3 regions of the Pantoea dispersa genome follow, and region 2 is predicted to be linked to each of the others. Evidence: predicted binding sites of a transcription regulator. Region 2 holds the regulator's gene; each other region holds the start of a gene.
The links. Region 2 encodes Fur, which represses iron uptake genes when iron is present. Its sites were predicted from a motif close to ATAATAATGAGAACNACTATCAA; they were not measured.

Region 1 (10,409 bases), 640 kb from region 2:
GCCAGCGCGCCGCCAGCGCCATCACGCGCACTGAATCCAGCCCATAATCGATCAGGTTTTCATCATCTTCCGGCACGTCATCATCTTCCAGCAGCGGCAGAATCAGTGCGCGGAGTGCGTCCTTGCTCTGTGGCAGCGGCATCAGGTCGGCGGTCATCACCACTTTGCCACTGCGACCTGCGGTGTAGGTCAGCGCCATCATATGCTCGTCGCGCGAGAAGTCGGCCAGCGCATCGGCCACCATAAACGGCTGGATGTTACGCATGAAGGCGTCGGTAGCGGTGGTCAGGCAGCCGATGTGGGCATACACGCCAGTAATGATCAGCTGATCGCGGCCCATCTCCTGCAGGATAGACTCCAGCGGCGAGCGCACGAACGCGCTGTAGCGCCATTTAGTCAGCACCTGATCGTCCTGATCCGGCGCCAGCGTGTCGACGATCTTCTGCTGATCCGGATGTTTGTTCAGCCCTGGTCCCCACATATCATTCAGCAGCGCGCGATCCTCATCGCTTTGCTGGTTGGGCTGGGCGGTATAGAACACCGGAATGCCCTGCGCTTTGCAGTAAGCGCGCAGGCGGGCAATGTTCTCCACCACCTGATTCACCAGCGGGCTGTCTTCGCCCCAGAAGTTGAGGAAATAGGCCTGCATATCGTGAATCAGCAGCGCCGCGCGCTGCGGCTCCAGCGCCCATTGTACTTTGTTAGCCGGCAGCTCAGTGGCGGCGGGCAGCGCATAAGAGGTCAGTTTTGGAATAGCCATTACAATCTCCGGAAAAAATCAGGCTTGCGTCTGCTCAGCAAGCTGTTGGCGTAAACGTTTTTTATCCACTTTGCCCACCGGGGTAAGCGGCAGGGCGTCGACGCAGGTAATGCGGTCGGGAAGTTTGAATTCGGCAATGCCCAGCTCGCGCAGATGGCGGCGCAGCGCGACCGGTTTCACCGGCTGGCGCGCCACAATGAAGGCACAGCTCTTTTCACCCATCAGCTCGTCGTGCATGGACACCAGCGCGGCGTGGATCACATCCGGATGGCGCAGCAGCAGGTTTTCGATCTCTTCTGCGGCGATCTTCTCGCCACCGCGGTTGATCTGATCCTTTTCGCGTCCCTGTACGGTGATGTAACCCTGAGCGTTGATCTCAATCAGATCGCCTGAGCAGTAAAAACCGTTGGCGTCGAAGCTGGCGGCATTGTGCTCCGGGCTGTTGTAGTAGCCCCGGAAGGTGTAAGGGCCGCGCGTCATCAGGCGACCCACCTGGCCTGGCGGTAGCGGATTGCCGTTCTCGTCGGCCACCCACACTTCGTCATCTTCCGAAATCGGACGCCCCTGGGTAGTCAGAATGGTTTGCTCGTCATCGCCGAAGCGCGTGTAGTTAACCAGCCCTTCCGCCATGCCAAACACCTGCTGCAGCTGGCAGCCGATTTCACGCTGAATGCGTGCGGCCAGCGTTTCGCCCAGTTTGGCTCCGCCCACCTGAATGCGCTGCAGCGAGGCCAGCGCTGAATTGCTGCCCCACTCCTGAATTGCCTGCAACCACAGGCTGACCGCCGGCGGCACCAGTCCGGTATCGGTCACCTGGTGCTGCTCAATCAGCGGGAAGCAGAGCGTGGCGCTGGGATCCGCGGCGAGAATCACCTGGCCACCGGCATAGAACACCCCGAGCGAACCGGGGGAACTCATGGCAAAGTTATGCGGCGCGGGCAGGGCGATCAGATAGCGCGTGTCGGCGTTGATGTGGCAAATCTCGTCGCTGGCGCGGATGCTGTAGTAGTAGTCGTTGTGGGTGCGCGGAATCAGCTTCGGCGTCCCGGTGCTGCCGCCGGAGAGCTGGAAAAACGCCACTTCATCGGCGGCCGTCGGTGTCGCGACAAAATCGCCAGCCGCTTCATCCTGCAGCGACGCCAGCGTATTTTCCGCCTGCGCGTCGTTACGCAGGATCACCTGCTGCAGCGTGGGTTGCGCCTCGCACAGCGTGGCGATGAAGTCGTCGCTGGCAAACAGCGCGTGCTGGCGATCGGCGATCAGCAGTTTCGGTGCAATCTGCTGCGCATAGGCCTGCAGTTCAGTGCGCTGATGGCTGAACAGTGCGTACACCGGGACCACGCCCAGCTTAAACAGCGCAAACAGCGTAACGTAAAAGTCCGCCACGTTGCCGAGCTGCACCAGCGCCGTGTCACCGCGCTGTAAACCGCGCCGCTGCAGCGCCGCCGCCAGATTATCACTGCGCTGCGCCAGCTGGCGGTAGCTGAGCTGCACAGGGCCGTCGATCACGGCGATAGCGTCGTTTTCGCGATGGCGGTCGATGATGTCGGTCAGCGGCACGTCGATCCAGTAGCCTTTCTCGCGATAGCGCGCGGCCAGATGTGCCGGCCAGCGGCTGAAGGGAATGCTCATGCTTGTTCCTTTATTGCAGTCCAAAAGCGCGCAACATGGTGTCCAGCTTCACACCCGTTTCACGCCATTCTGATTCCGGTTGCGAGTCGGCGACGATGCCAGCGCCGGCAAACAGCCGCACGCGCGTGCCGTTTACCGTTCCGCAGCGAATGGTCACCACCCATTCGCCGTTGCCTTCGCTGTCGCACCAGCCGACGATGCCGCCAAACAGCTGGCGATCAAAGGGTTCGAGCTGCTGAATCAGCTGCTGCGCGCGGGCGTGCGGGAAGCCGCTCAGGGCCGGGGTTGGGTGCAGCAGCGCCGCCAGCGACAGCGCGTTTTCGCGCTCATCCTGCACTTCGCCATCGATTTGCGTCGCCAGATGCCACAGCGTGGCGGTGGTGATCAGCGACGGCACGGTAGGCACTGACAGTAGTCGGCTACGCGGCTGCAGCGTGCTGCGCATCGCGTCGGTCACCAGCTGATGTTCGTGGCGGTCTTTGGCTGACGCCATCAGGGTGTTACCTGCCACGCGATCGGCGCTGGCGTCGTCATGATGGCGGCGCGCCGAGCCGGCCAGCGGGCAGGAGGAGAAATCGCGCCCCTGTTTGCGCAGCATCAGTTCCGGGCTGGCGCCCACCAGCGCGCCTCCTTCCGCCAGCGGCAGATGGAAATGGTAGCTATTGGGATTTTGCGCGATCACGCGCTGCATCAGCGCGGCGGTATCGACCGGCTGCTCGGTGACGATATCCATCAGGCGCGACAGCACCACTTTGTCCGGATCGCCGCGCTGGATGGTGGCAACGGCGTCGGCCACCATGCGGGTAAACACCGCGTGATCCGGTACTGCCGTCCGCCGCCGCACTGCCGGCAGATCGCTCTGCTGCGCCGGTAACGCCTGTTGCAGGTCGGCGCGATTAAAGCTCTGCCAGGATTCGGGTATGAACAGGGACGCTGGCTGGCTGACGTCAAACGGAATCGCGCCCACCAGCAGCGGATTGGCGATCCCCTGCTTTTTCGCCGCGGCAAAGTGCTGGCGCAGCTGCTGTTGAAAGTCGCCCTGCAGCAGCGCGGCATCGCCCACCGGCGTGTTGATCGTGGTATAGCAGCCCTGGGTGGCCAGGCTGCGCCATGGCGAGGTGAAAAGGAAACCGCGGCACAGCGCGGAAAAATCCTTCAGCCAGGCATTTTCAAACGTGGAGCTTTCCACCATAATTTTCACCTATAAATGATAAGATTATTAAGAATGATTATCATTTTTATTATGGCTCTGTAACCTACGTCGAAAGGGGCAAAGAGTCAATCCATTCGCGGGATTTACCGTGCTGTCAGACGTAAGCGGCGGCTGACGCCGGGCAAGGCATTAAGCTAAAAGGTGGATCAAAACTTATGAATAAATGCGGTTTATGGGGCATGGCTGTCCTGTTGTTCATTTTCCAGTCGCTGTCAGGGACAGCGCGGGCCGACCAGGGCTGGCCGCGCAGCGTACAGGGCGCGACCGGAACGGTAACGCTTCACCAGGCACCACAGCGTATTGTCTCCACCAGCGTCACGCTGACCGGCTCGCTGCTGGCGATTGACGCGCCGGTCATCGCCTCAGGCGCGACCGCACCGAAAAGCCGCCTGGCCGACGATCAGGGCTTCTTCCGTCAGTGGGGCGAGGTGGCAAAACAGCGCCACGTTAAGCGGCTGTACATTGGTGAGCCGAGCGCCGAGGCGATTGCGGCGCAAGCCCCGGATCTGATCATCGTCAGCGCCACCGGTAATGACTCCGCCCTGAAGCTGGTCAGTCAGCTGTCCGCCATTGCCCTCACGCTGGTGGTCAACTACGACGATAAGAGCTGGCAGGATGTGGTTACGCTGCTGGGGCAGGCCACCGGCCATGAAGCACAGGCGGCGCAGCGCGTAAAAGAGTTCGACGATCGCGAAGCGGCGCTGAAGCAGGCCATTACGCTGCCGCCGCAGCCGGTCTCCGCGATGGTATGGAACGGTGATGGCCGGGCAGTGAATCTATGGACCGCCGCATCGGCGCAGGGCAAACTGCTGCAGCAGCTCGGTTTTACCCTGGCGCAGCCGCCGGCCGGCACGCAACAGGGGCACAGCATGGGCCAGCGCAAAGACATTATTCAGCTCTCGGGCGAGAATCTCGCCGCCAGCCTGACCGGTCACAGCTTCCTGCTGTTTGCCGGCGATGACAAAACTGCGCAGTCAGTGCTGAGCAACCCGTTCCTGGCACAAAACGCGGCGGTGCGCGATAAGCAGGTCTATGCGCTGGGTATCGACACCTTCCGCCTGGATTACTACAGCGCCAGCAATCTGCTGACGCGTCTGCATCAGCTGTTCGTCAAATCATGATGTTTGCTGCGCCAGCACCGGCGCGGGCGCCTGATAGCGCCGCAATCCTTTCATCATCAGCCACATCATGACGCCAAGCAGTGTCGCGGCACAGCCAAACGCCGCGGCAGCCTGCGCCGGCAGCAGCCACGAACCGAGGGCACCAATCAGCGCGGCGCCGAGGGCATCGCCGCACACGTTCTGCGCCGTCCACAGGCTGTTGATGCGGCCCAGCAGATGATCCGGCGTCAGCAGCTGAATCATCGCGTACTGCACCAGGCTGTTGATGGCGCTGAAATAGCCGAAGCCCGCCAGACACAGCAGCGCCAGCCACAGCGTCGGCATCAGGCTGAACAGGCCCAGGGCGACGAAACCGGCCACGGCGCTGCCCAGCACCAGCCGGCCCGGGCGCGCTGCCTGTTTCAGCCTGCCGCTGGTAAATGCACCCACGGCGGCACCGAGCGGCACGGCAGCGTACAGCATACCGAGCTGGTCGGCGCTGACTGACCAGTGCGGTGCCAGCGCCGGGTACAGCACGCGGATGGCGCTGGCCAGCGTCACCAGCGCACCGGTCAGCGCCACCATGCCGACCAGCGGGCTGGCAAACAGGAACTGCACGCCGGTTGCCAGCGCCCGCAGCGGATGCTCGCGCGGCTGCGGAGGCGGTGGCAGCGCAGGCAGCTTCAGCAGCGTTAGCACCGTCAGCAGCGTGCCGAAGGCGGTCAGTCCATAATTCCACAGCACGCCGCCGTGCGCGATCACCACACCAGCAATTGCCGGCGATAAAATCGAGCCGAAGCGCACCGTCAGCATGGTAATGGCACCGGCCTGCATGATGTTTTCGCGTCCCACCAGCGCTGGCGTAGCGGCCAGCAGCGCCGTGACGCCAATCGCACCAAAAAAGCCGTCCCACAAGCCCAGCAGATAGACCGCCAGCAGCGAAGGCGCGGGCAGCGCGGCATTTATCGCCAGCGCGACAAAGCCCAGTCCGCAGGTGGTGCGGGCAAGCAGGATCAACGTCTTACGCTCATAGCGATCGGCCAGCACGCCGCCGGTCAGCAGGCCAGTAAACATGCCGGCAGCGGACAGCGTGACGGCGAGGCCCACCAGCAGCGGTGAATGGGTCATCTGCTGAATCTGCACCGGCACGGCAACGGCCAGCATGCCGAGCGCCACAATCGAGATAAAACGCGCAATAAACACCGCGCGAAACGCCGCGTGGGTTTTCAGCAGTGAGAGATCGATAAAGTGAGAGGGTTTGTTCATTGTTTCGCCTTTTTGCACCAATTTTCCTCATCATCCGCGAGGCGACTCATGGTAACATAGGCAAACGCGAGTAATAACGATAACAAATATCATTATCACATTACGTTGCACTGCAACGACGTCGAACAGTGAAGGTTTAGAACGCTATGCGCCAGATCCGTGCATTAGCAGGCTCAGGGATTCTGCTTTTGCTCCTCATGGCGCTCAGTCTGATGCTGGGTGCCAAATCAATACCGCTTTCCGATGTGTATCACGCTCTCACCGCCTCCTGCTCCAGCGCGGAGTGCATCATCGTGCGCGATGCGCGCCTGCCGCGCACGCTGGCCGGTCTGCTGGCGGGCGTGGCGCTGGGGCTGGCGGGCGCGCTGATGCAGAGTCTGACGCGTAACCCGTTGGCCGAGCCGGGCATTCTGGGCGTGAACGCCGGTGCCGGTTTTGCCATCGTGCTCGGCATCGCGCTGCTGGGAGCGGACTCCCCGCTGCAGTGGCTGACGCTGGCCTTCAGCGGCGCGCTGCTGGCGGCGCTGCTGATGACGGTGATTGGCGCGATGGGCGGCGGGCGCGTCAATCCGGTGCGTCTGACGCTGGCAGGCGTGGCGCTGGCAGCGGTACTGGAGGGTTTAACCTCCGGCCTGTCGCTGCTCAATCCGGACATTTACGATCACCTGCGCTTCTGGCAAAGCGGCTCGCTGGATATCCGCGATTTCAGCGTGTTGCGCACCCTGAGCCCGGCGGTGCTGGCCGGTGCGGCGCTGGCGCTGGGGCTGGCGCAGTCGCTGAACAGCCTGAGCATGGGCGGCGATATGGCGGCGGCGCTGGGCACGCGCGTGTTGCGCACTCAACTGCTGGGCCTGCTGGCGATTGCCTTACTGAGCGGCGCGGCGACCGCCGCCGTCGGACCGATCGCTTTTATCGGCCTGATGACGCCGCATTTTGCCCGCTGGCTGGTGGGCAACGATCACCGCTGGCTGCTGCCGGCGACGGCGCTGATCACCCCGGCGCTGCTGCTGGCGGCGGATATTCTGGGGCGGATGATGGTGGCAGGCGAACTGCGTGTCTCAATTGTGACCGCCATCCTTGGCGCGCCGATGCTGATTTTGCTGGTACGGCGCCAGCGCGGGCGAGGTGGATTATGACGCGGCGTGCCGGGTTGCATGGCGGCTGGCTGCTATTAGCGTGTGCGCTGCTGACGTGGCTGGCGCTGACGCGCGGTGCGCTGCCGATTACGGCGGAGCAGGTGTGGCAGGCGCTGCGCGGGCAGGGAGCGGCCAACGTGCAGCTGATTGTGGTGGAGTGGCGGCTGCCGCGCGTGCTGATGGCGCTGCTGATCGGTGCGGCGCTGGGTGTCAGCGGGGCAATTTTTCAGTCGCTGCTGCGTAACCCGCTCGGCAGCCCGGATATTCTCGGCTTCAATACCGGTGCTTACAGCGGTGTGCTGGTGGCGCTGGTGCTGTTCAATCAAAGTATTACCGCGATGACCGGGGCCGCGCTGATCGGCGGTATCGCGACGGCTGCGCTGGTGTATCTGTTTGCCTGGCGCAACGGGGTGGAAACGTTTCGGTTAATCATCGTGGGCATCAGCGTGCGCGCGCTGCTGATGGCGCTCAATGCCTGGCTGATTATCAGCGCTTCGCTGGAGTCGGCGCTCAGCGCCGGGCTGTGGAGCGCCGGCTCGCTCAACGGCATCACCTGGGCGAAAACGCCGCCGGTGGTGACGATGCTGCTGCTGTCGCTGCTGCTGGTGGCGCTGTTAACGCGCCGCATGCGTCTGCTGGAGATGGGCGATGACACCGCCTGCGCGCTCGGCGTGCCGGTGGAGCGCAGCCGCCTGTGGCTGATGCTGCTGGGCGTGCTGCTGACCGCGGCGTCCACCGCGCTGGCGGGGCCGATCTCGTTCGTGGCGCTGCTGGCACCGCAGATTGCGCGCCGGCTGAGCGGCGGGGAAAAAGGCGCATTATGGCTGGCGGCGCTGTGCGGCGCGCTGCTGTTGTGCGCCGCCGATTATGCCGCGCAGCATCTGTTCCTGCCTTATCAACTGCCGGTTGGCGTGATCACCGTCAGCCTGGGCGGACTCTATCTGATTGCGTTACTGGTGCGGGAGGCGCGACGCCAATGATCGATATTCCTTCACGGCTGTATGGCGAAGGCCTGACGCTGGGTTATGACAAAAAAGTGGTGGCGGAAAATCTGTCGGTGGCGATTCCGCAAGGGGAGCTGACCGTGATTATCGGCCCTAACGCCTGCGGTAAATCCACCCTGCTGCGTACTCTCAGCCGCCTGCAGGCACCGCTGAAAGGCGACGTGCTGCTGGACGGCGAGGCAATTGCACGTTATCCCACCAAAGAGGTGGCGCGCCGCCTTGGCCTGCTGCCGCAGAGTTCAAACGCACCGGCGGGCATCAGCGTGAGCGAGCTGGTGGCGCGCGGACGTTATCCGCATCAGTCACTGTTTGGCCGCTGGCGCGCGGAGGATGAAGCGGCGGTGCAGCAGGCGATGTTGGCCACCGGCGTGGCGGACCTGGCGCAACAGGCGGTCGATACCCTGTCCGGCGGGCAGCGTCAGCGCGTGTGGATCGCCATGGTACTGGCGCAGCAGACGCCGCTGCTGCTGCTGGATGAGCCCACCACCTGGCTGGATATAACCCACCAGATTGAGCTGCTTGAGCTGATGCAGAAGCTCAATCAGCAGCATGGCCGCACGCTGGTGGTGGTGCTGCACGACCTTAATCACGCCTGCCGCTACGCCACCCATCTGATCGCCATGCGTCACGGGAGGATCATTGCCGAGGGCAAGCCTGGCGAGATTGTGACGCCGGCGCTGATTGAGCAGGTGTACGGATTACGCTGTGTGATTGTTGAGGATCCGGTGGCGCATACGCCAATGATTGTGCCGCTGGGGCGCGGGCGCTAAGGCGGAGAAGGGGCTGTGATGTAAACGTTTTCTGCCATACGTTTCCCTCTCCCGCCGGGAGAGGGTGAGGACAAAACCGCTACGCCAGCAACTGCTGCAACAGCGGCCCGATCTGCTCAAACATGCGAGGCGAGATAATCTCGACGTGGGCGCAATCCATCGGCCACACCGTCAGCTCACCGACATAGGGCGCCCAGGCGCGGCGCGCATCCTGGCCTGGCTGCTGCGTCTGTTCGGCGAGGAACAGCTTAGCGCGGCCGCCGAAGCGTGCGCTGCGCGCCGTGGCCAGCAGACGCACCGAGCTGGCGTAGTTGGCTTCGATGGTATCGAACATGGCCTGCATCTCTTCACCGGCCTGATGGCGCTGCGCGGCGATAAACTGTTCGCGCTCGCGATTCACCTCCTCCAGCACCGCCGGATCCAGCACATTCTCGCCGCGCTTCTCATCCCAGTTCTGCGTTTCCGGCGGCCAGGTGTCGAGCAGGCCAAGGAAGGCGACCTCTTCACCCGCCGCTTCCAGCCGGGCAGCAATGCCCTGCGCCAGCGTACCGCCCAGCGAGTAGCCGAGGAAATAGTAGGGCCCGTGCGGTTGTACCTCTCGCAGCGTATGCAAATGCGCTTCACAGACCTCATCGAGGTGCGCGCTCTGGTTCAGTGGTCCCTGCGTGTCTGGCGACTGAATGCCGACCAGTGACCAGCGTGGGTCAAGGTAACGCTGCAGCACGCTGAACTGCCAGGCGAAGCCGGACGCCGGGTGGAAGCAGAACAGCGTCGGTCCGCTGCCTTTACGCAGCGGCAGCACCGCTTCAAAGCCCGCCTGCTGATGGGATTGTCCATCGCTCAGCAGCGCCGCCAGTTTTTCCACCGTCGGGGCGATCATGATCTGCCCGACCGAGACCGGCAGCTGGAGCTCGCGGCGCAGCTGCGCAGCAAGGCGCATCGCCAGCAGCGAATGGCCACCGAGCGCAAAGAAATCATCATGCGCACCGATCGTGTCGCAGGCCAGCAGGCGGCAGAACGCTGCGGCCAGCGTGCTCTCTAAACCGGGCAGTGGCGCGCGCCCCTGGCGCTGCGTGGTGCTCTGCGGCAGCGGCAGCGCTTTGCGATCCAGTTTGCCGTTGCTGCTGAGCGGCAGCGCCTCCAGCTGGACGATGGCCACCGGCACCATGTGTGCCGGTAGCTGCTGTGCCAGCGCCTGACGCAGCGCATCGCCATCCACCGGCTGAGGCGCCACCACGTAGCCCACCAGCTGACGCGCATCGCCCTGTGCCGCCGCACTGCCCAGCACCACCGCATGCGTCACCGCCTGCTCAATGCCGGGCTGGGCGCACAGCGCATGATCGATTTCGTTCAGCTCAATGCGCTGACCGCGGATCTTCAGCTGGTCATCGCTGCGTCCGAGATACTCCACCGCACCGTTGTCCAGCCAGCGCGCTACGTCGCCGGTCAGGTACATGCGCTCGCCAGCGGCGTACGGGTCGGCGATAAAGCGGCTGGCGGTCAGCTCCGGCCGGTTGAGATAGCCGTG
Region 2 (10,409 bases):
AGCGAGAAAAAGGTGATTGCAACGCTGCTGGCACCGGTCAGTGGCGAAGTGGTAGCGCTGGAAAACGTGCCGGATGAAGCCTTCGCCAGCAAAGCGGTAGGCGATGGTCTGGCGATCAAACCGAGCGATAAAACTGTCGTCGCGCCGGTGGCGGGTACCGTGGTGAAAATCTTCAACACCAACCATGCATTCTGCCTTGAAGCCGAAAATGGCGTCGAGATTGTCGTGCACATGGGTCTCGATACCGTCGCGCTGGAAGGTAAAGGGTTTACCCGTCTGGTGGAAGAGGGCGCAACCGTCACAGCGGGCCAGCCGATCCTCGAAATGGATCTGGACTTCCTCAACGCCAATGCGCGTTCGATGATCAGCCCGGTGGTGGTCAGCAACAGCGATGATTTTGCTGGTCTGAATCTGCTGGCAGGCGGTACCGTGGTGGCAGGCGTTACGCCGCTGTATGAAGTGAAAAATTAACACGTTTTGAGCGTCACTGAAGGCAGGAAGCAATTCCTGCCTTTTTTGTTTTAAAACGACCAACAAACGGTTGTTTCCCTTCAGCGCTTTGTGGATCATACTCCGTTACTTCGTGGTACAAATCACCCGCTATTGTTTTGAGGATTTTGAGATGAGTGAGGCTGAAGCCCGCCCAACGAACTTTATTCGTCAGATCATCGACGAAGATTTGGCGAGCGGTAAGCACAACAGTGTGCATACCCGTTTCCCGCCTGAGCCCAATGGTTACCTGCATATTGGCCATGCAAAATCGATCTGCCTGAACTTTGGTATCGCACAAGATTATCAGGGGCAGTGCAACCTGCGTTTCGACGACACCAATCCGGTCAAAGAGGATATGGAGTTCGTTGAATCGATCAAGAATGATGTGCAATGGCTGGGCTTTGAGTGGAGCGGCAACATTCGTTACTCCTCTGACTACTTTGACCAACTGTTCAACTACGCGGTTGAGCTGATCAACAAAGGCCTGGCCTACGTTGACGAGCTGTCGCCAGAGCAGATCCGTGAATACCGCGGCACGCTAACCGCGCCGGGCAAAAACAGCCCGTATCGCGATCGCAGCGTGGAAGAGAACCTGGCGCTGTTCCAGAAGATGCGTGATGGCGGCTTCGAAGAGGGCAAAGCCTGTCTGCGTGCCAAAATCGACATGGCATCCAGCTTTATTGTGATGCGCGATCCGGTGCTGTACCGCATTAAATTTGCCGAACACCACCAGACTGGCAACAAGTGGTGCATCTATCCGATGTACGACTTTACCCACTGCATCTCCGATGCGCTGGAAGGCATCACCCATTCCCTGTGTACGCTGGAGTTCCAGGACAACCGTCGTCTCTACGACTGGGTGCTGGATAACATCACTATTCCGGTGCATCCGCGTCAGTACGAGTTTTCGCGCCTGAATCTGGAATATGCGGTGATGTCGAAGCGTAAGCTGACACAGCTGGTGAGCGAGAAGATTGTTGAAGGCTGGGACGATCCGCGCATGCTGACCGTATCCGGTCTGCGCCGCCGTGGCTATAGCGCGGCGTCAATCCGCGAATTCTGTCGCCGTATCGGTGTGACCAAGCAGGACAACATTGTTGAGATGGCGTCGCTGGAGTCGTGCATTCGTGACGACCTCAACGAGAACGCGCCGCGCGCCATGGCGGTGCTGGATCCGCTGAAAGTGGTGATCGAGAACCTGCCGGCCGGGCATGAAGAAATCATCAGCATGCCGAACCATCCGAACAAGCCGGAGATGGGCACGCGTGAGGTGCCGTTCAGCCGTGAGGTGTGGATCGATCGCGCCGACTTCCGTGAAGAGGCCAACAAGCAGTACAAACGTCTGGTGCTGGGTAAAGAAGTTCGTCTGCGCAACGCTTATGTCATTCGTGCCGAGCGCGTGGCGAAAGATGAAGCCGGCAACATCACCTGCATCTACGCTACCTGCGATGTCGACACCCTGAGCAAAGATCCGGCCGATGGCCGCAAGGTGAAAGGCGTTATCCATTGGGTGTCGGCGATTCACGCGCTGCCTGCCGAATTCCGCCTGTACGATCGTCTGTTCAGCGTGCCAAACCCGGGCGCGGCCGAGGATTTCCTCACCACCATTAACCCGAACTCGCTGGAGATCAAACAGGGCTTCGTTGAGCCGGGTCTGCGTGCCGCCAGCGCGCTGGCGCCGTATCAGTTTGAGCGCGAAGGTTACTTCTGCGCTGACAGCGTGTACTCGCAGCCGTCGAAACTGGTGTTCAACCGCACTGTGGGTCTGCGTGATACCTGGGCAAAAATCGGCGAATAATTTTACTGCTTGATAGCACGATATGATCAGCAAAGGGCGAGCAATCGCCCTTTTTTATTGCCCGTTATCTGCAAACGGGAATCGATTATGCTGAACCAGACAAAAAACAGTAATTACGCGCGATTACGACTAATCTGACTTTAATAAAATTAACTAATTTACCCGTGTGAAATCGTTATTTTCAGGTAGGCTATGCGCTCTTAAATGTTGCTGTGCGGGTTAGCGAAGGAAGAAAAATGACAAGTCTCGCTCTGGAAGCCAAACATAGCGTGGTGGTTTTACATCAGCTTATCGAACGTATTTTTAATCAGACCGAAGGCAGCGATGACAGTATGGATCTGCTGCTGTCGCACTTTCATCCCGACTTCAAAATGGTGACGCCGCAAGGCAAACAGCTCGATCTCAATGACACTGAAACCCTGTTTCGCAAACTGCACGGGCAGCGGGAAGGGATGCGAATCGCCACCAGTGAGCATGCCATCATTTCCCAGCAGCAGCAGGAAGTGACCATTCAGTATCACGAACTGCAAATGCTCAACGGCAACAACCAGACCCGCATTTCGCTGGCGGTGCTGGACTGCAGCACGTCGGTTCCGCGCTGGCGCTATTTGCAGGAAACGCTGGTCGCCTGAACACAGCCATAAAAAAACCGGTGCCTGGCACCGGTTTTTTTATACTGCATAGCATATTCAATTACTGATCGTGGAGCGTCTCGTCTTCGCGGCAGTCTCCCAGCGCACAGTGGCCGTACAGATACAGGCTGTGGTTGCTGAGTTTGATACCGTGGCGTGTTGCAATCTCACGCTGACGCGTTTCGATAGATTCATCGCTAAACTCGATCACTTTGCCGCAGTCGAGGCAAATCAGGTGATCGTGGTGATGCTGCTGGGTCAGTTCGAACACGGATTTCCCGCCTTCGAAGTTATGACGCGTCACGATGCCGGCGTCGTCAAACTGGTTCAGAACACGGTATACCGTCGCCAGACCAATCTCTTCGCCCATGTCGATCAGGCGTTTGTACAAATCTTCCGCACTGACATGATGGGACTCGGGTCCGGGTCCCTGAAGCACTTCCAGAATCTTCAGTCTGGGCAGCGTGACTTTCAGGCCAGCCTTTTTCAATGCGGAGTTGTTGTCAGTCATGCGGATATTGTCCTGTTACTTTGCTAGTCACTTACGGCGCAAAGGCCTTGAATGTGTGGTCAACGCGCATTCTCATTTGCGTCTCATTATAGAGCTCAGCCTGCGAAATGAAAACCGGCTGCGGCGGACAATTCCCCGGATGCTGTAAGGAGAAATGTCGTGAGCCTCAGCGGGATCGTGCAGATCGATGTTCCTTTTCGCGCAGTCTCAGTCTGATGCCCGAGGAATAAGCAGATGACCGTTGCGGGTATTCTACAGAATTGAGGGAAAAAGTTAAAAAACCGTAGCTATTATTTTTATAGGTAATTCCATTGCCCGATGTGAGCCAGCGCCCACATCGGACAGGAAAGCATCAGGCTTCGATGATCGCCTGCAGCTGCAGCTCATCAAAGATCTGCTTAACCCATTTGTCGACGCGCTCGTTAGTCAGTTCAGGCTGACGATCTTCATCAATGGCGAGGCCGAGGAAGTGTTTGTCGTCTGCCAGACCTTTAGAGGCTTCGAAGTGGTAACCTTCGGTTGGCCAGTGGCCCACAATCACTGCGCCGTTTGGCTCAATGATGTCGCGAATGGTGCCCATCGCGTCACAGAAGTACTCGGCATAATCTTCCTGATCGCCGCAGCCAAACAGCGCTACCAGCTTACCGTTGAAATCAATCTCTTCCAGCGTCGGGAAGAAGTCATCCCAGTCGCACTGGGCTTCACCGTAGTACCAGGTCGGAATACCCAGCAGCAGAATATCGAATGCTTCGAGATCTTCTTTGGTGCTCTTAGCAATGTCATGCACTTCGGCGACATCTTTACCCAGTTGTTTCTGGATCATTTTTGCAATGTTTTCAGTGTTGCCGGTATCGCTGCCGAAGAAAATGCCTACGATTGCCATGGAGTGAGTAACCTCTTAAATCCTGATTGTGAAAGTAAGTCAGAAGACGACACAGTTATGCGAATGATAGCAGACCGGCGAAAAGCGCGGAATGTGTAAAGCGCTGAGTTTGTGTTCCAGCGTGCGGTCTGCGCACGTTACGCCAGTTTGAGCTGCGCCAGCAGCATTTGTTCAATCAGTTCACTGCGGCTGATGTTCTGCTGCTCGGCCAGCGTATTAAGCGCGTCGACCGCTTCGCTGGACATTTTCAGCTCAACGCGGCGCAGGCCGCGCACCCGGTCGCGCTTCAGCTGGTTGCGCTTATTAATGCGCAGCTGCTCATCACGCGACAGCGGACTGGTTTTAGGGCGACCGGGACGCCGCTCGTCTGCGAAGAGATCGAGCGTGGTACGATCTGTCTGTTCTTTTGCCATGGTTTGTGAAACTGCGTGGGCGCGAACGGCGGAAAGGCGCTGCGCGATTTAAACATTTATCGGCCCGACCGCGGCGAAAAAAGCATCCGCGGCAAATTTTTAGCGCGACATCATACTCCAGCGCCCGGCGCGACGCCAACCCTAAACCGCCCGTAGCAAGCTTTTGCTTTTACAGGTTAAAAAAGCGGCGCACCGCGCGCAGTACGGCATCGGGTTTTTCGGCATGCACCCAGTGGCCGGCACCGCTGATAATGTGCGCCTGCGCCTGCGGGAACTGGCGCAGCAGCGCATCACGGTGCTGATTGTCCAGATAGGGTGAATCACCGCCGCGAATAAACAGCGCCGGATGAGGCCACGCGGGCACCTCCTGCCAGCCGGAGAGCACCGGATAATTGTCCCATAACACCGGCACGTTAAAGCGCCATTCGCCTTCATGGAAAGATTTCAGAATGAACTGAATCACGCCTTCTTCGCGCACGTGTTCACGCATCACGTCGGCCGCAGCGCTGCGGCGCGTGACGCCAGCTGCACTGACCGCGCGGATTGCCGCGAAGATCTCATCGTGGCGTCGCGTCTGGTAATCCACCGGCGCGATATCGATCAGCACCATTTTGCCAATTCGTTCGGGCGCAACGGCGCTCAGCGCCATGGCAATTTTGCCGCCCATTGAGTGGCCGATAACATCAACCCGTTCGATGTGGTGCGCATTCAGCGTATCGACCATATCCTGCGCCAGCGCAGCGTAGTGCATCTCTTCGCTGCGCGGTGACAGGCCGTGGTTACGGACATCCACCTGCAGCGTGGGTCGTGCATCGCGCACGCCGCGCGCCAGTACGCCGAGGTTATCCAGGCTACCAAACAGGCCATGAATTAACAGAATGGGCTGGGCATCAGGGGCAGATTGTTCAGTTTGCAGACGGGCGTTCAAAATCATGGCTAAAGTTCTTTCGGTTGAGACCTGGGCTTAGGGTATCATGGATTCACCTGTCCCGGCGCCAGGCGGTCAGGCATTAGGGCATATTCCGACTTTTGCCCGTAAACGATGCCAGCGCTATCGGCTGTCGCGGATTTAACTTTATAATCCTTATGTTAGAACCCGCTCACATTTTGCACGACCGGATTTTGTTAAGGCCTTTGCAAAGTAGCGTGGTTCTGCCATTTGCCAGAATCGCACGGAAAAAGATGAAAACGATTGAAGTTGACGAAGAACTCTACCGTTATATTGCCAGCCACACGCAGCACATTGGTGAAAGCGCCTCGGACATTTTGCGCCGTATGCTGAAATTCACTGCCGGCCAGAGCGCATCCGCTGCGCCAGCGGCGAATGCGGCGGTAAAAGAAGCACCGGCTGCACGCAGCGAAGCGCGACCTCAGGATCGCGTGCGCGCCGTGCGTGAGCTGCTGCTGTCTGACGAGTATGCGGAGCAGAAGAAGGCGGTTAATCGCTTCATGCTGATCCTGTCAACCCTTTATCGTCTTGATCCGGCAGCCTTTGCTGATGCCACTGCCTCGCTGCAGGGCCGCACCCGCGTCTACTTTGCGGGCGACGAGCACACGCTGCTGCAAAATGGCACCCATACTAAGCCGAAGCACGTGCCCGGCACGCCGTACTGGGTGATCACCAATACCAATACAGGTCGTAAATGCAGCATGGTGGAACACATCATGCTTGCCATGCAGTTCCCGCAGGAACTGGCAGAGAAAGTTTGCGGCACCATTTAAACCGAAGCGTCAGGGAGAAGCGCCAATGGCCAATCACCCCCGTGCCGGGCAACCTGCCCAGCAGAGCGATTTGATTAACGTTGCACAATTAACCTCGCAGTACTACGTCCTGAAGCCGGATGCGGCGAACCCGGACCATGCGGTGAAATTTGGCACCTCCGGCCATCGCGGCAGCGCGGGACGTCATAGCTTCAATGAAGTACACATTCTGGCGATTGCGCAGGCGATCGCTGAAGAGCGTAAAAAGAACGGCATCACCGGCCCGTGCTATGTAGGTAAAGACACCCATGCGCTGTCTGAGCCAGCGATCCTGTCAGTGCTGGAAGTGCTGGCCGCCAACGGCGTTGATGTGATTGTGCAGCAGGACAACGGCTATACGCCGACGCCGGCGATCTCCAACGCCATTCTGGAGCATAACAAGCGCGGCGGCGCGCAGGCGGACGGTATCGTGATTACCCCGTCGCACAACCCGCCGGAAGACGGTGGTATCAAGTACAATCCGCCGAACGGTGGACCGGCTGACACCAACGTCACCAAAGTGGTGGAAGATCGCGCGAATCAGCTGATTAAAGGTGAGCTGAAAGAGGTTAAGCGTCTGGCGCTGGATCAGGCGTGGGCCAGTGGCCACATCGTTGAGCAGGATCTGATCCAGCCATACGTTGAAGGTCTGGCGCAGGTGATTGACTTCCCGGCGATCCAGAAAGCCGGCCTGAAAATCGGTGTCGATCCGCTCGGCGGTTCCGGCATGGCCTACTGGCAGCGCATTGCTGAGCACTACCAGCTGGATCTGACCATCGTCAATGATGCCATCGACCAGACGTTCCGCTTCATGCATCTGGATAAAGATGGCGTGGTGCGCATGGACTGTTCGTCCGAGTGCGCGATGGCCGGTCTGCTGGCGTATAAAGATAAGTTCGATCTGGCCTTCGGTAACGATCCGGATTACGACCGTCACGGCATCGTCACGCCCGCCGGTCTGATGAACCCGAACCACTATCTGGCGGTAGCGATCAACTACCTGTTCCAGCACCGTCCGCAGTGGGGCAAAGAGGTGGCCGTTGGTAAAACGCTGGTCTCCAGCGCGATGATCGACCGCGTGGTGAACGACATTGGTCGCAAGCTGGTGGAAGTACCGGTCGGCTTCAAATGGTTCGTGGATGGTCTGTTCGATGGCAGCTTTGGCTTTGGCGGCGAAGAGAGCGCCGGCGCCTCGTTCCTGCGTTTCGACGGCTCCGCCTGGTCAACAGACAAAGACGGCATCATCCTGTGTCTGCTGGCGGCGGAAATCACTGCGGTTACCGGTAAGAACCCGCAGCAGCACTATGATGAGCTGGCCGCGCGTTTTGGTGCGCCAAGCTACAACCGTCTGCAGGCACCTGCCACTTCCGCGCAGAAAGCGGCACTGTCGAAGCTGTCACCTGAAATGGTCAGCGCCGATACGCTGGCAGGCGACCCGATCACCGCACGTCTGACCGCGGCACCGGGCAACGGTGCCTCGATTGGTGGTCTGAAAGTGATGACTGAAAACGGCTGGTTCGCGGCACGTCCGTCCGGTACGGAAGACGCCTACAAAATCTATTGTGAAAGCTTCCTCGGCGCTGAGCATCGCCAGCAGATCGAGAAAGAAGCGGTAGAAATTGTCAGCGAAGTGCTGAAAAACGCCTGACAGGGCATCCTGCATGAAGAAGGCCGCGTTTGCGGCCTTTTTTTATGGCATGAAGCGATAGCCGATGCCGGTTTCTGTCAGCAGGTGCGTTGGCTGGGTGGGGTTGGCTTCCAGCTTTTGCCGCAGGTGTCCCATATAGATGCGCAGATAATGGCTGTGTTCCACGGCGTTGGGCCCCCATACCTGGTTAAGCAACTGGCGCTGGGTCAGCACTTTGCCGGCGTTATTCAGCAGCAGGCTGAGCAGGCGGAATTCGGTCGGCGTCAGATGTACCTCTTCACCGCTGCGCAGCACGCGCCGCGCGGCGAGATCGACGCTCACTTCGCCAAACTGCACCAGCGGTTCCGGCTGGCTGCGCTGATGACGACGCAGCGCCACGCGCACGCGCGCCAGCAGTTCGCCGATGCCAAACGGCTTAGTGAGATAGTCGTCAGCGCCGGCATCCAGCGCCTCTATTTTATCCTGCTCGTCACTGCGCGCTGACAGCACAATTACCGGCATGCTGCTCCACTGCCGCACTTCGCGGATGAAGGCATTGCCATCGCCGTCCGGTAAACCGAGATCGAGAATCACCAAATCCGGTTTGCGCGTAGCCGCTTCAATCAGGCCGCGCTGCAGTTGCTCCGCTTCCACAATCTTCAGGCCTTCGCTCTCCAGCGCCAGGCGCACGAAACGGCGAATCTCCTTTTCATCTTCGACAATCAAGATGGTCGTCACGCTGACTCCTGCGGCAAATAAGGTTAACGCATTACTTTAACAATAAACCGCGACGGCGTCCGTCACGATCTCAGTAACTCGCTGTGATCCAAAATTTTACAAAAATGTAACTTCCTTTCATCCCGGCCAGGAAATGGCTGAAAAAAGATCAAAATAGTGGTCGGATGAGTAGTAAAATTACACAGCCAGGCGTAATATCTGAGGCAGATCACATTTCATAGCAAAATTTACCACGAGGAGGCATTGATGTATCAGGCATATCCACTCGCCAAAATTGTGCTGCGCCGTGTGCTGGTGGTATTGATTGGCGTACTGGCGCTGCCAGTGATGCTGTTCCGCCAGGATCGCGCGCGCTTCTACAGTTATCTGCACCGCATGTGGTGCAAAACCAGTACTAAACCGGTCTGGCTGGCGCAATCGGAGGCGGCAGGCGGTATCTACTGGTAACCCCCGGCTTCGCGGTGATAACCCGGTGACCTCGCTCAAGGCACCGGGTTTTTTTATCTTAAAGTGGTGCGACAAACGCATTGTCCCGCTGTTATCTCGCGGCATTTCAGCTACACTTAAACCTCTACAAGATTTTGGAGGTTGTACAAGTATGAGCGAGAAAATTCCTGTAGGTATCAGTGCCTGCCTGCTCGGGGATAGCGTCCGATTCGATGGCGGCCACAAGCGTTTTGCCTTTGCAACTGACGAGCTCGCGCCATTTGTGCGCTTCGAACCTGTCTGCCCGGAAATGGCCATCGGTCTGCCGACGCCGCGCCCGGCGCTGCGGCTGGTCAAACAGAGCGACGATCAGATCCACCTGTGTTTCAGCAAAGACGGCGGGGAAGAGCTGACCGACGACATGGCCCGCTGGTCTGCGGAGCGCGTCAAATCGCTGCACCATCTGTGCGGCTACATCCTGTGTGCCAAATCGCCGAGCTGCGGACTGGAGCGCGTGCGCGTCTACGAGCCTGACACTAACAACAATCGCAAAGCCGGCACCGGCGTGTTCACCTCGTTCCTGCAGAAAGAGCTGCCGTGGCTGCCGCTGGAAGAGGATGGACGCCTGCACGATGATGCGATCCGCGAAAACTTTATGGGGCGCGTCTATGCGCTGCATGAGTTCAACGAAATGTGGCGCAGCGGGCTGACGCGTCACAAGCTGATTGCCTTTCACAGTCGCTACAAACTACTGCTGCTGTCACATGCGCAGGATGAGTACCGCGAGATGGGGCGGTTTGTCGCGGCGATGGAACAGTGGGAATCACTGGATGCGTACGCCTTTGAATACCGTAACCGTCTGATGCACCTGATGTCGCACCAGGCGTCGCGTCGTAATCACACCAATGTGCTGATGCACGTACAGGGCTATTTCCGGCCGAAGCTGAGTTCACCGCAGCGTCAGGAGCTGGCGCAGCTGATCGACCGCTACCGTCGCGGTCTGCAGCCGTTGCTGGCCCCCATCACCATGCTGAAACATTACATGGCAGAGTTCCCGCACCCGTGGCTGGCGCAACAGCGTTATTTCGATCCCTACCCGGAAGCGCTGCGTCTGCGCTACGGCCAGTAAACACGGAGCGTTATGAGCAC
Region 3 (10,409 bases), 1.7 Mb from region 2:
GTGCTGCGCGAAACGCTGGCGCAGGTGAAGGTTGAGTGCGATTTCGTCGCCCTTGATAGTCATCCGACCATCACCAAACTGCGCGTGCTGTCGCGCAACCAGCAGCTGATTCGCCTCGACTTTGAAGAGGGCTTTGAGCAGGTTGATCCGCAGCCGATTCACGATCGCCTGCGTCAGTCGCTGGCACAGGCGGGCGCGCTGGTGCTGTCTGACTATGCCAAAGGCGCGCTGAGCAGCGTGCAGACCATGATTCAGCTGGCGCGTGCGGCGCAGGTGCCGGTACTGATCGACCCGAAAGGCACCGATTTTGAACGCTATCGCGGCGCGACGCTGCTGACGCCCAATCTGTCCGAGTTCGAAGCGGTGGTCGGCAAGTGCAAAAGCGAAGAGGAGATTGTCAGCCGCGGTATGCAGCTGATTGCCGATTACGATCTCTCCGCGCTGCTGGTGACGCGTTCGGAAAACGGAATGACCCTGCTGCAGCCGGGCAAAGCGCCGCTGCATCTGCCCACTCAGGCGCAGGAAGTGTATGACGTCACCGGTGCCGGCGATACGGTGATCGGCGTGCTGGCCGCAGTGCTGGCTGCCGGTGAAAGTCTGGAAGATGCCTGCTTCCTCGCCAATGCTGCGGCTGGCGTGGTGGTCGGCAAGCTCGGGACTTCAACCGTCAGTACCGTGGAGCTGGAGAATGCAATTCACGCGCGACCGGACAGCGGCTTTGGCGTGATGACCGAAGCCGAGCTGAAAGTGGCGGTGGCGCAGGCGCGCCAGCGCGGTGAGAAAGTAGTGATGACCAACGGCGTGTTCGACATTTTACACGCCGGCCATGTCTCTTACCTGGCCAACGCGCGCAAACTGGGCGATCGCCTGATCGTGGCGGTCAACAGCGATGCTTCCACCAAACGTCTTAAGGGCGAAACCCGCCCGGTGAACCCGCAGGAAAACCGCATGATCGTGCTGGGTGCGCTGGAAGCCGTAGACTGGGTGGTGCTGTTTGAAGAGGATACGCCACAGCGGCTGATTGCCGAAGTGCTACCGGATCTGCTGGTGAAAGGCGGAGATTATAAGCCGGAAGATATCGCGGGCAGTAAAGAGGTGTGGGCCAACGGCGGTGACGTGCGCGTGCTCAACTTTGAAGATGGTATCTCCACCACCAACATCATCAAAACCATTCGCAATCAGTAAACACGTAGCCGGCGGGAGCGAACTCCCGCCGCGTAAACCTTACTGAGGCGTATCGATTTTGCCTGCCGGATCTGGCGTGATCACCGCCGGAGCCGGGGCCGCCGGACTTTCACTTTCCAGCTTCGCCAGACGCTGCTCCAGCGCCGCCAGTTTTTCACGCGTGCGCAGCAAAACCTGGGTCTGCACGTCAAACTCTTCACGATTAACCAGATCCATGCGGGTTAACTGCGCCTGCAATACCTGACGAATTTTCTTTTCCACATCGTCGCCAAAGTCGCGAATACCTTTTGGCATCGCTTCGTGCACCTGGCGCGCCAGTTGTTCAATTTTTTTCGTGTCGATCATGGTTGTTTCCTGGTTACGGTGGCTGATAACAGCGCGTGTTCCGACTCATCAAACATTAAGTGTAATGCCAGAAACGAAAAGGTTAAACCCGAAATCCGCAACGCATGAAGTGCAAAAGCATTTGCACTTTTGTTGATTGCCCGACCAGGTGATTGGCGCTATAGTAATTTCGCTTATTCTCAGGGCGGGGCGAAATTCCCCACCGGCGGTAAATCAGCTTCGGCTGAAAGCCCGCGAGCGCTTTCGCTTACAGTGAAAGGTCAGCAGATCCGGTGTAATTCCGGGGCCGACGGTTAAAGTCCGGATGGGAGAGGGTAACGACATCAGCCGGGCTGCGCCCGCGTCACGTTATTGCCATGTGTTTTCTACGCACTCCTAAGCTCGCCCTGGTTCTGGTAACTCATATTTTATTAATAAGGTTTTTTACCATGAATCAGACGCTTCTTTCTGAATTTGGCACGCCGGAACAGCGTGTAGAACGCGCCATCGATGCGCTGCGCAACGGGCGCGGCGTGATGGTGCTGGACGATGAAAATCGCGAAAACGAAGGCGATATGATCTTCGCTGCCGAAACCATGACCGTTGAACAGATGGCGCTGAGCATTCGTCACGGCAGCGGCATTGTCTGCCTGTGCATTAACGAAGCGCGCCGCCAGCAGCTGGATCTGCCAATGATGGTAGAGAACAACACCAGCTCTTACGGCACCGGTTTTACCGTGACCATTGAAGCGGCCAGCGGCGTGACGACCGGCGTATCGGCCTCCGACCGTATTACCACCATCCGCGCGGCGATTGCCGATGACGCTAAACCGTCCGATCTGAATCGTCCCGGCCACGTATTCCCGCTGCGCGCGCGCGACGGCGGCGTACTGGCGCGCGGCGGCCACACCGAAGCGACGCTCGATCTGGTGACGCTGGCGGGCTTCAAACCTGCGGGTGTGCTGTGCGAACTGACCAATGATGACGGCAGCATGGCGCACGCGCCGGAAGTGATTGCGTTTGCGAAGCAGCACGCCATGCCGGTGGTGACCATTGAAGACCTGGTGGCCTGGCGCCGCCAGCATGAAACCCGTCAGGCCAGCTAAGCCGACGTGAATTAAATAAGGCCGGATGTGATGCATCCGGCCTTTTTTTATGATTAACGGCTGGCGTAAAAAACGTGATTGCCTATCACCACGGTACGCTGGAAGGCGTGGCGCCACGCGGGTCTGGCGCTGTGTGCATGAAAGAAGGTCGCGCCCTTTGTCACATCCGCCAGCTTACCCTCGACAATCCGCTGGGCCAGGCGCTGCGCGCGCTGCCAGCTTTTGTCATGCTGCGGCGGATGGCGATGGGGATGTTTGTGCAGAGACGTCCAGGAGAACTGTTTGGGTGCGTACACCACCGGACAGATCTCTTTGACGTCCCAGTTAGCCCGGTTCATGGTGACAGTGCCGACGGCAATCTGTCCCTTTACCGGTTCGCCGCGCGCTTCATGATAGATATTCATCGCCAGGCATAAAATGGCTCCCTGAATTAACATAACACTCCACTGCTTTCTAAGAGTCGCGTGGAGTGTAATGAGCCCGCCGTCGGGTGTTAACAAGACCCGTCTCGACTACGCCTTAACAAGTCTAAGTCGTTGAGAGTTAAGGCCGAAGTGGTGGTGAATGAGACGAATCTCGCGTCAGCCTACCCCGCTGGTTTGCAGCAGCGTCAGGCTCAGGCCCATCACCGTCATGCCGCACAGAACGCCGTAGCTGGGGTTGTTATGCGGATCGATTTCGCGCGCCAGCGGCATCAGTTCATCCACGGACAGCGCCACCATAATGCCCGCCACCGCCGCCATAATCGCCGCAATCATCACCGGTGAGACCGCCGGCCCCAGCAGCAGAAAGGCGATGATGCCACCAAAAATCTCCGCCATGCCGGACAGGCAGGCCCAGAACAGCGCTTTGGCTTTCGAGCCGGTGGCGGCGTACATCGGTCCGGCCACCGCCAGCCCTTCCGGAATATTGTGGATCGCGACGGCCAGCGCGATGCCCAGCCCCAGTTCCATATCGCTGCTGGCGGTGACAAAGGTGGCAATGCCTTCGGGAAAGTTATGCAGGCTGATACCGAGCGTCAGCAGGATCGCGGTACGTTTCAGGTTGGTGGGGCGGCGATTGACCGCCATCAGATCCTGCGGATGCTGGTGCGGCAGCAGGCGATCCATGGCGAAATAACCCAGTAAGCCGAGCATGAACATGCCGTAGCCAAGCACCGGCGACATGCCTTCCGCATGCAGCGCGGCGGGCAGCATTTCCATCAGGGAAATCAGCAGCATGATGCCGGCGGCAAAGCCGAGCGCAAAGGCCAGTACGCGGTTCGACGGCTTCTGACCGAGCACGCCAAAAATCGCGCCGACGAAAGTGGCACCGCCAGCCAGGATGGTTAGCAGCAGAGGTACTGACATGATGGGCTCCTTAATGATAATGATTACCAGTTACAATATAGTTAACCCCATAAAATATCGAGTTATTTAGCGTAAAGTTATGTCGGCAAAATCTTGTTCAAATTTGCTGATAAACATCATCACGCTTATCAGCGTTTTTCCCCTGGCGAAAGCGCGTATCGTGACAGTCATTAACGCGATCCCGACGCCAGAGGATGAATAATGACCCGCATGCCCGCTCTGTTTCTCGGCCACGGCAGCCCGATGAACGTATTAGAAGACAACCGTTATACCCGCGTATGGCAGCAGCTGGGCGAAACCCTGCCGCGTCCGCGCGCTATTCTCGCCATCTCGGCGCACTGGTACACGCGCGGCACGGCGGTGACGGCGATGAGCAATCCGCGCACCATCCATGATTTTGGTGGCTTCCCGCAGGCGCTGTTCGACGTGCGCTATCCGGCGCCGGGTTCGCCTGCGCTGGCACAGCGCGTTATCGATCTGCTGGCGCCGGTAGCAGTGCAGGCCGATCAGCAGTGGGGCTTTGATCACGGCTCGTGGGGCGTGCTGGCGAAGATGTATCCACAGGCGGACATTCCGCTGATTCAGCTCAGTATTGATGGCACCCAGCCGGTGGCGTGGCATTTTGCGCTGGGACGTAAACTGGCGGCGCTGCGTGACGAAGGCGTGATGCTGGTGGCCAGCGGCAACGTGGTGCATAACCTGCGCATGATTCGCTGGCAGGGCGCGGAAAGCGCTTATCCGTGGGCGGAGAGCTTCAACCAGTTTGTGCGCGATAATCTGGGCTACGAGGGTGAGGCGACGCAGCATCCGCTGGTGAATTATCAGCAGCATGAAGGCGCGCAGCTGGCTAATCCGACGCCGGAGCACTATCTGCCGCTGCTGTATATTCTCGGCGCGCGAGCTGAAGGTGAGGCGGTGAGCATCCCGGTGGAAGGCATGGAGATGGGTTCGATCAGTATGCTGTCGGTGCAGGTTGGCTGACACCTGTGCCGCCCGCAGACCGGGCGGCACGTGCGTTACACAATAAAGGTGTGCGGATAGAAACGCGACAGATCCTGCGTGATCAGCGCCCGATCTTCCCGCAGACCGATACCGGCAGGCTGATCGTCAATCAGCCAGCTGCCAATCAGCGTGTAGCTGTCGCCAAATTTCGGCAGCGGCCAGAACTGCTGGACGATCATGCCCTCTTCGCCATAAGGGCCGTCGGCACGCGCGATTTCCTGACCGTTTTCCACGATGGTGATGTTGGCACCTTCGCGGGAAAACAGCGGTTTCACCACATATTTGTCCATCTGCGGCGCGCTGGCATCATCGGCAAACCAGGCGGGCAGCAGGTTAGGATGGTTGGGGAACATCTCCCACAACAGCGGTAACAGCGCTTTGTTGGAGAGAATGCTTTTCCACGCCGGCTCCAGCCAGCGCACGCCGGCATCGGCCAGCTTGGTCGAAAACATCTCGCGCAGCATGAATTCCCACGGATAGAGCTTGAACAGGTTGCTGATCACCTGATCGTGCTGATCGGTAAACTGACCTTTTTCGCCCAGCCCAATCTCATCAATGTAGAGAAATTCACTCGGCAGACCGGCTTCAGTGGCGCAATCCTGCAGATACTGTACCGTGGCGCGATCCTCTTCCGTATCGCGACAGCAGGCAAAGTGCAGCCAGTTAAAACCGTGCTGCTGGTGCAGCGTGGCGAAGCGCGCAATCAGCTGCTCCTGCAGGCTGTTGAATTGATCGCTGCCTTGCGGCAGGTTGCCGGCGTTGAGCTGATCCTCCAGCCAGATCCACTGGAAAAACGCCGCTTCGTACAGCGAGGTTGGCGTATCGGCGTTGTTCTCCAGCAGCTTGATCTCGCCTGTGCCATCCCACGCCAGATCGAGGCGTGAATAGAGCGACGGCTGACGCTGCTGCCAGGATTCGCGCACAAAATCCCAGGTGTGTTTCGGAATGCAGAAACGGGTGAGCAGCGCTTCGCTGTTCACCACTTTTTCTACCGCCTGCAGGCACATCTGGTGCAGTTCCGCGGTGGCCGCTTCCAGCTGTTCAATTTGCGCCAGCGTAAACTGGTAATAAGCGTCTTCGCACCAGTAGGGTTCGCCATACATGGTGTGAAACTGAAAGCCGTACTCGGTCGCCTTTTCGCGCCAGTTCGGACGTTCGCTGATAGCAATACGTTGCATGCGCGGGCTTAGCCTCCCAGCGAGCGGCTGCCGGTGCTGGTGGCACTGCTGCGCTGCATGGTGTTCTGTTTGGCTACCGTCTCACCAAAGCCGCCACGGGTGATGGTGGACGTAGTGGCCGGTTTTGGCGCCAGCGCGGTTTTCGGCACGTTTACCGTCCGGCCCGAGGTGGCCGCACCGTAGTTCTTACCGGAAGCATCAACAAACTGGCCGTTAGCCGGGCTGTTAGGGGTTTTTGGCGAGAACAGCGGCTGCTGCGCAAAGCCAGCGCCGCCGCCCATCAGACGACCCATCATGTAGCCGGCCATCAGAGGCATCCAGAAGCTGCCGCTCTGCTGCGCTTCAGCATTGTTCGCCGTGGTACCGACGCCCGCCTGTGCCGGGGTTTGCTGACACTGGTTTTCGCCGAATTCCGCGACACAATCTTCACGCGTGGCGTATTTTGGCGCGGTGCGCTCAGCCTCTTTCAGCGCGTTGTTGTAAGCGGTGGTGCACTGGGCGCTCTGGCCCGGATTGGCTTTCGCACAATCATCGGCGTTCTGGTACATCGAAACCGTTTCATCGCTCTGTTCGCAGCCTGCCAGCATAAACACGGCGGTGACCGCCAGTGCGACCGGCGTTAAATGGCGTGCCTGCCAGCTTTTACGGAAAGCGGCATGACGAATATTTTTTGTCCGTTTCATTATCTTCATCCTGTGCCCAAAGGTGGGGCTTAGGATAGGTGATGAGTGGTGGAAAATGAAGCGGGAAGCCGGGTGGCAAGGGGATCTTTACGTTGTTATACGTTTGAATGCGAAAGGGGCCGCAAGCGGCCCCTTGAAGGCTTAATTAGCGAAAGGGTTGGCACTGTTACGTGCCGCGGCCGGACGGGCCTGAGCGGCGGCGGAAGCGGAGGTCGCTTTCGGGCCGTTATCCACGCGCGCGGCCTGCTGGCTGTTTTCCGGCGCGACCACTTCTGGCGAGGTCGTCACTTCTTTGCCCAGCGTGCTGTTCAGCTGTTGCAGATCCTGCTCGTTCAGCGTGCCCAGCGCATATTTGATGTTCAGCTGGTTGATCAGGTAGCTGTAACGCGCATTCGACAGCTGCTGTTTAGCGTTAAACAGCGTGGTGGTCGCGTCTAACACATCAACGATGGTACGCGTACCCACCTGATAACCGGCTTCCGAGGCATCTAATGAGCTCTGCGCCGAGATTACCGACTGTTTGTAAGCGTCGATGCTGCTGATCGAAGCGTTCACGTTGTTGAACGAAGAACGGACGGTCTGGATCGCGCTACGGTGCGCGCCTTCAAGCTGCTCGCTGGCGGCGACGAAGTTATACTGCGCCTGTTTCACCTGCGAAGTCACTGAACCGCCGCTGTACAGAGGCAGTGAGAAGCTCAGGCCAACCTGGTTGGAGCCGGTGATCGAGTCAGTGGTACCGGCACTCTGATTAGCGCGGCTGCCGCCGTATTTGCTGTTCGACAGACCGGTAGAAGCGGTCAGATCCAGCGTCGGCATGTGGCCGGACTCGGCGGAGCGAATCTGCTCACGCGCCAGATCCTGGCTCAGACGGGCAGACAGCAGGTTGAGGTTACGGCTCTCAGCCTGTTTCAGCAGACTGGACACCGCTTCCGGACGCGCCGTTTTGAAACGATCGATATTCAGTGACGCCAGCGACAGATAATCCATGCCGGTGATCTGACGCAGCGATTCCACCGCATTATCCAGGTCGTTACGCGCGGTCACTTCGTTGGCCAGCACGCTGTCGTATTGAGCACGGGCGTTCTGCACATCGGTGATGGCCACCAGACCGACGTTAAAACGCTGGGTGGTCTGATCCAGTTCGCGGTAGATCGACTGTTTCTGCGCTTCAGTGTAAGAAAGCGTATCAATGGCCTTCAGCACGTTGAAATAGGCGGTTGCGGTGTTCAGGATCAGATCCTGCTGCGCTACCTGATAAGTAACGTCCTGAATGCCGGCCGTTTTTTCCTGCAGCGTCAGCGCACGCCATTTCGACATGTCGAAAATCGTCTGCGTTAATTGCAGCGAGGCGCTGGTCGTGTTGGAATGGAGACCGCTGTTGTCGCGATAGCCGCTGTTATAGGTATAATCTGCACCCAGACCCAGCTGCGGCAGCAACGGGCTACGCGCTTCGTTAATTTTCTCAAAAGCAGCGTCGCGATCGGCGGCTGAAGCACGCAGATCCGGGTTGCTGAGGCGCGCCTGCTGGTAGACCTGCAACAGGTTTTCTGCCTGGCTGGCAAGGCTGAAACCGCCCAGGCTCAGTCCAATAAAAAGTGGGAGCAGTTTTTTCATTTGCATTCCTTGTGTTGCAGCAAATGCACAGAGAGTGTGCTGCAGGTAAGCCAAAAAATAATCGCCGATTCTACAGAGGCGGCGTCAGAGATAAGTTGGCTGAACGTGCCTTCTCCCCCTAATTTACGTAAATAATTCAGAAAGAACCACTCGGACGGAGCACAAGGGTTGGCTTTTCTTCGCTCCATCCCAATCTGCATAAGGAACCAGATGATGGCGGGTGAAAAAAAATCCCCTGTGACTTTCACAAAAAACGATGTAGAAATTATTGCACGCGATACTCGCTACGATGGTTTTTTTTCCATCGTCAGTTACCGCTTCCGCCACCGCCGTTTCAATGGCGACATGAGCGGTGAAGTGGTGCGCGAAGTTTTTGAGCGCGGACACGCTGCCGTGCTGCTACCCTATGATCCCCTGCGCGACGAAGTAGTGCTGATCGAACAGATCCGCATTCCGGCCTATGATTCCAGCGCCACGCCCTGGCTGCTGGAGATGGTGGCCGGCATTATTGAACCGGGTGAAACACCGGAAGATGTGGTGCGTCGTGAAGCGGTCGAAGAGGCTGGCCTCAAGGTTGGCCGCGTCAAACCGATAGTGAATTACTTAGCCAGCCCCGGCGGAACCTCAGAGCGTTTGTCGGTGCTGGTGGGCGAAGTGGATGCCAGCCAGGCAGAGGGAAATCACGGGCTGGAGGAAGAGAATGAGGATATTCTTGTGCATGTGGTAAGCCGCGAACAGGCTTATCGCTGGGTGGAAGAGGGGATTATTGATAACGCGGCATCTGTCATCGCTCTGCAATGGCTGGCGTTGCACCATGAGAAACTAAGAGAAGAGTGGAAGCCAACATGAAACAGCGCTATACCCCTGATTTCCCCGAAATGATGCGTCTGTGCGAAACCAATTTCGCTCAGCTGCGCCGCCTGCTGCCGCGCAGTGACGAGGCAGGTGCGTCGGTGATGTATCAGGTGAACGGCGCCAGTTATCAGCTGACTATTGAAGAGTCGACGCGCTATACCACGCTGGTGGAGATCCGCCAGGTGGCACCCGCAGTGAGCTACTGGAGCCTGCCGTCCATGTCGGTGCGGCTCTACCATGATGCGATGGTGGCTGAAGTGTGTTCCACTCAGCAGATCTATCGCTTCAAAGCGCGCTATGATTATCCTAATAAAAAATTGCATCAGCGCGATGAAAAACATCAGATTAACCAGTTCCTTGCCGACTGGTTGCGGTACTGCCTGGCGCACGGCGCGATGGCCGTGCCAGTATGCTGATAGCGATACCCTGAATCCGCACGGGTATATAACGCAACGATAGCGTGGAGAGAAAGGAAACGCTTTGGATAGCCTGCTAACTCTTCCTGCGGCAAATGGGTCCGATATCAGAATTTTACAAATTACGGATACCCATCTTTTCGCGGGAAAACATCAATCGCTGCTTGGAGTGAATACCTGGTCGAGTTTTGATGCGGTGCTGGACGCCATCGCGGCGCAACAGCGCGATTACGATCTGATTATCGCCACTGGCGATCTCGCCCAGGATCACACCGTCGAAGCTTATCAGCATTTTGTTGCGGGCATTGCACGTCTGCCGAAGCCGTGCGTCTGGCTGCCGGGCAATCACGATTTTCAGCCGGCGATGGTGGATACGCTGGCGCAGGCCGGCATCGCTGCGGACAAGCATGTGCTGCTCGGCGAGCACTGGCAGCTGGTGCTGCTGGACAGCCAGGTTTTTGGCGTGCCGCACGGCATGCTGAGCGACTATCAGCTGGAGTGGCTGGACCGCACGCTGCGTCAGTACCCCGATCGCTACACGCTGGTGCTGCTGCACCATCATCCGCTGGCCTCTGGCTGTACCTGGCTTGACCAGCACAGCCTGCGCAATCCGCATCAGCTGGATGCGGTGCTGCAAAATTTCCCGCTGGCGCGCCACCTGGTGTGCGGCCACATTCATCAGGAGCTGGATCTCGAC

Region 1: fepD (Fe(3+)-siderophore ABC transporter permease) is a predicted target of Fur. The motif match lies at 6,042-6,064, and genes of this name have one in related genera.
Region 3: zupT (zinc transporter ZupT) is a predicted target of Fur. The motif match lies at 3,978-4,000, and genes of this name have one in related genera.

The regions. Positions count from the first base shown of each region.
Region 1 is NZ_CP082346.1:3,444,178-3,454,586, reverse strand. It holds gene K7H94_RS16180 (isochorismatase family protein) at 1-760, opposite strand, end outside; gene K7H94_RS16175 ((2,3-dihydroxybenzoyl)adenylate synthase) at 779-2,392, opposite strand; gene K7H94_RS16170 (isochorismate synthase) at 2,403-3,584, opposite strand; gene fepB (Fe2+-enterobactin ABC transporter substrate-binding protein) at 3,761-4,726, shown strand; gene entS (enterobactin transporter EntS) at 4,721-5,971, opposite strand; gene fepD (Fe(3+)-siderophore ABC transporter permease) at 6,118-7,107, shown strand; gene fepG (iron-enterobactin ABC transporter permease) at 7,104-8,087, shown strand; gene K7H94_RS16145 (ATP-binding cassette domain-containing protein) at 8,084-8,881, shown strand; gene K7H94_RS16140 (enterobactin synthase subunit F) at 8,961-10,409, opposite strand, start outside.
Region 2 is NZ_CP082346.1:2,805,625-2,816,033, reverse strand. It holds gene nagE (N-acetylglucosamine-specific PTS transporter subunit IIBC) at 1-471, shown strand, start outside; gene glnS (glutamine--tRNA ligase) at 623-2,290, shown strand; gene K7H94_RS13145 (hypothetical protein) at 2,527-2,922, shown strand; gene fur (ferric iron uptake transcriptional regulator) at 2,984-3,433, opposite strand; gene fldA (flavodoxin FldA) at 3,786-4,316, opposite strand; gene ybfE (LexA regulated protein) at 4,454-4,729, opposite strand; gene ybfF (esterase) at 4,899-5,663, opposite strand; gene seqA (replication initiation negative regulator SeqA) at 5,912-6,451, shown strand; gene pgm (phosphoglucomutase (alpha-D-glucose-1,6-bisphosphate-dependent)) at 6,477-8,117, shown strand; gene kdpE (two-component system response regulator KdpE) at 8,160-8,834, opposite strand; gene K7H94_RS13105 (YbfA family protein) at 9,081-9,281, shown strand; gene K7H94_RS13100 (YbgA family protein) at 9,433-10,389, shown strand; gene phrB (deoxyribodipyrimidine photo-lyase) at 10,402-10,409, shown strand, end outside.
Region 3 is NZ_CP082346.1:522,732-533,140, forward strand. It holds gene hldE (bifunctional D-glycero-beta-D-manno-heptose-7-phosphate kinase/D-glycero-beta-D-manno-heptose 1-phosphate adenylyltransferase HldE) at 1-1,185, shown strand, start outside; gene ubiK (ubiquinone biosynthesis accessory factor UbiK) at 1,225-1,530, opposite strand; FMN riboswitch at 1,702-1,850, shown strand; gene ribB (3,4-dihydroxy-2-butanone-4-phosphate synthase) at 1,959-2,615, shown strand; gene K7H94_RS02525 (cell wall hydrolase) at 2,669-3,052, opposite strand; gene zupT (zinc transporter ZupT) at 3,197-3,964, opposite strand; gene ygiD (4,5-DOPA-extradiol-dioxygenase) at 4,175-4,945, shown strand; gene K7H94_RS02540 (glutathionylspermidine synthase family protein) at 4,981-6,144, opposite strand; gene K7H94_RS02545 (DUF1190 family protein) at 6,153-6,827, opposite strand; gene tolC (outer membrane channel protein TolC) at 6,969-8,441, opposite strand; gene nudF (ADP-ribose diphosphatase) at 8,655-9,290, shown strand; gene K7H94_RS02560 (DUF1249 family protein) at 9,287-9,712, shown strand; gene cpdA (3',5'-cyclic-AMP phosphodiesterase) at 9,777-10,409, shown strand, end outside.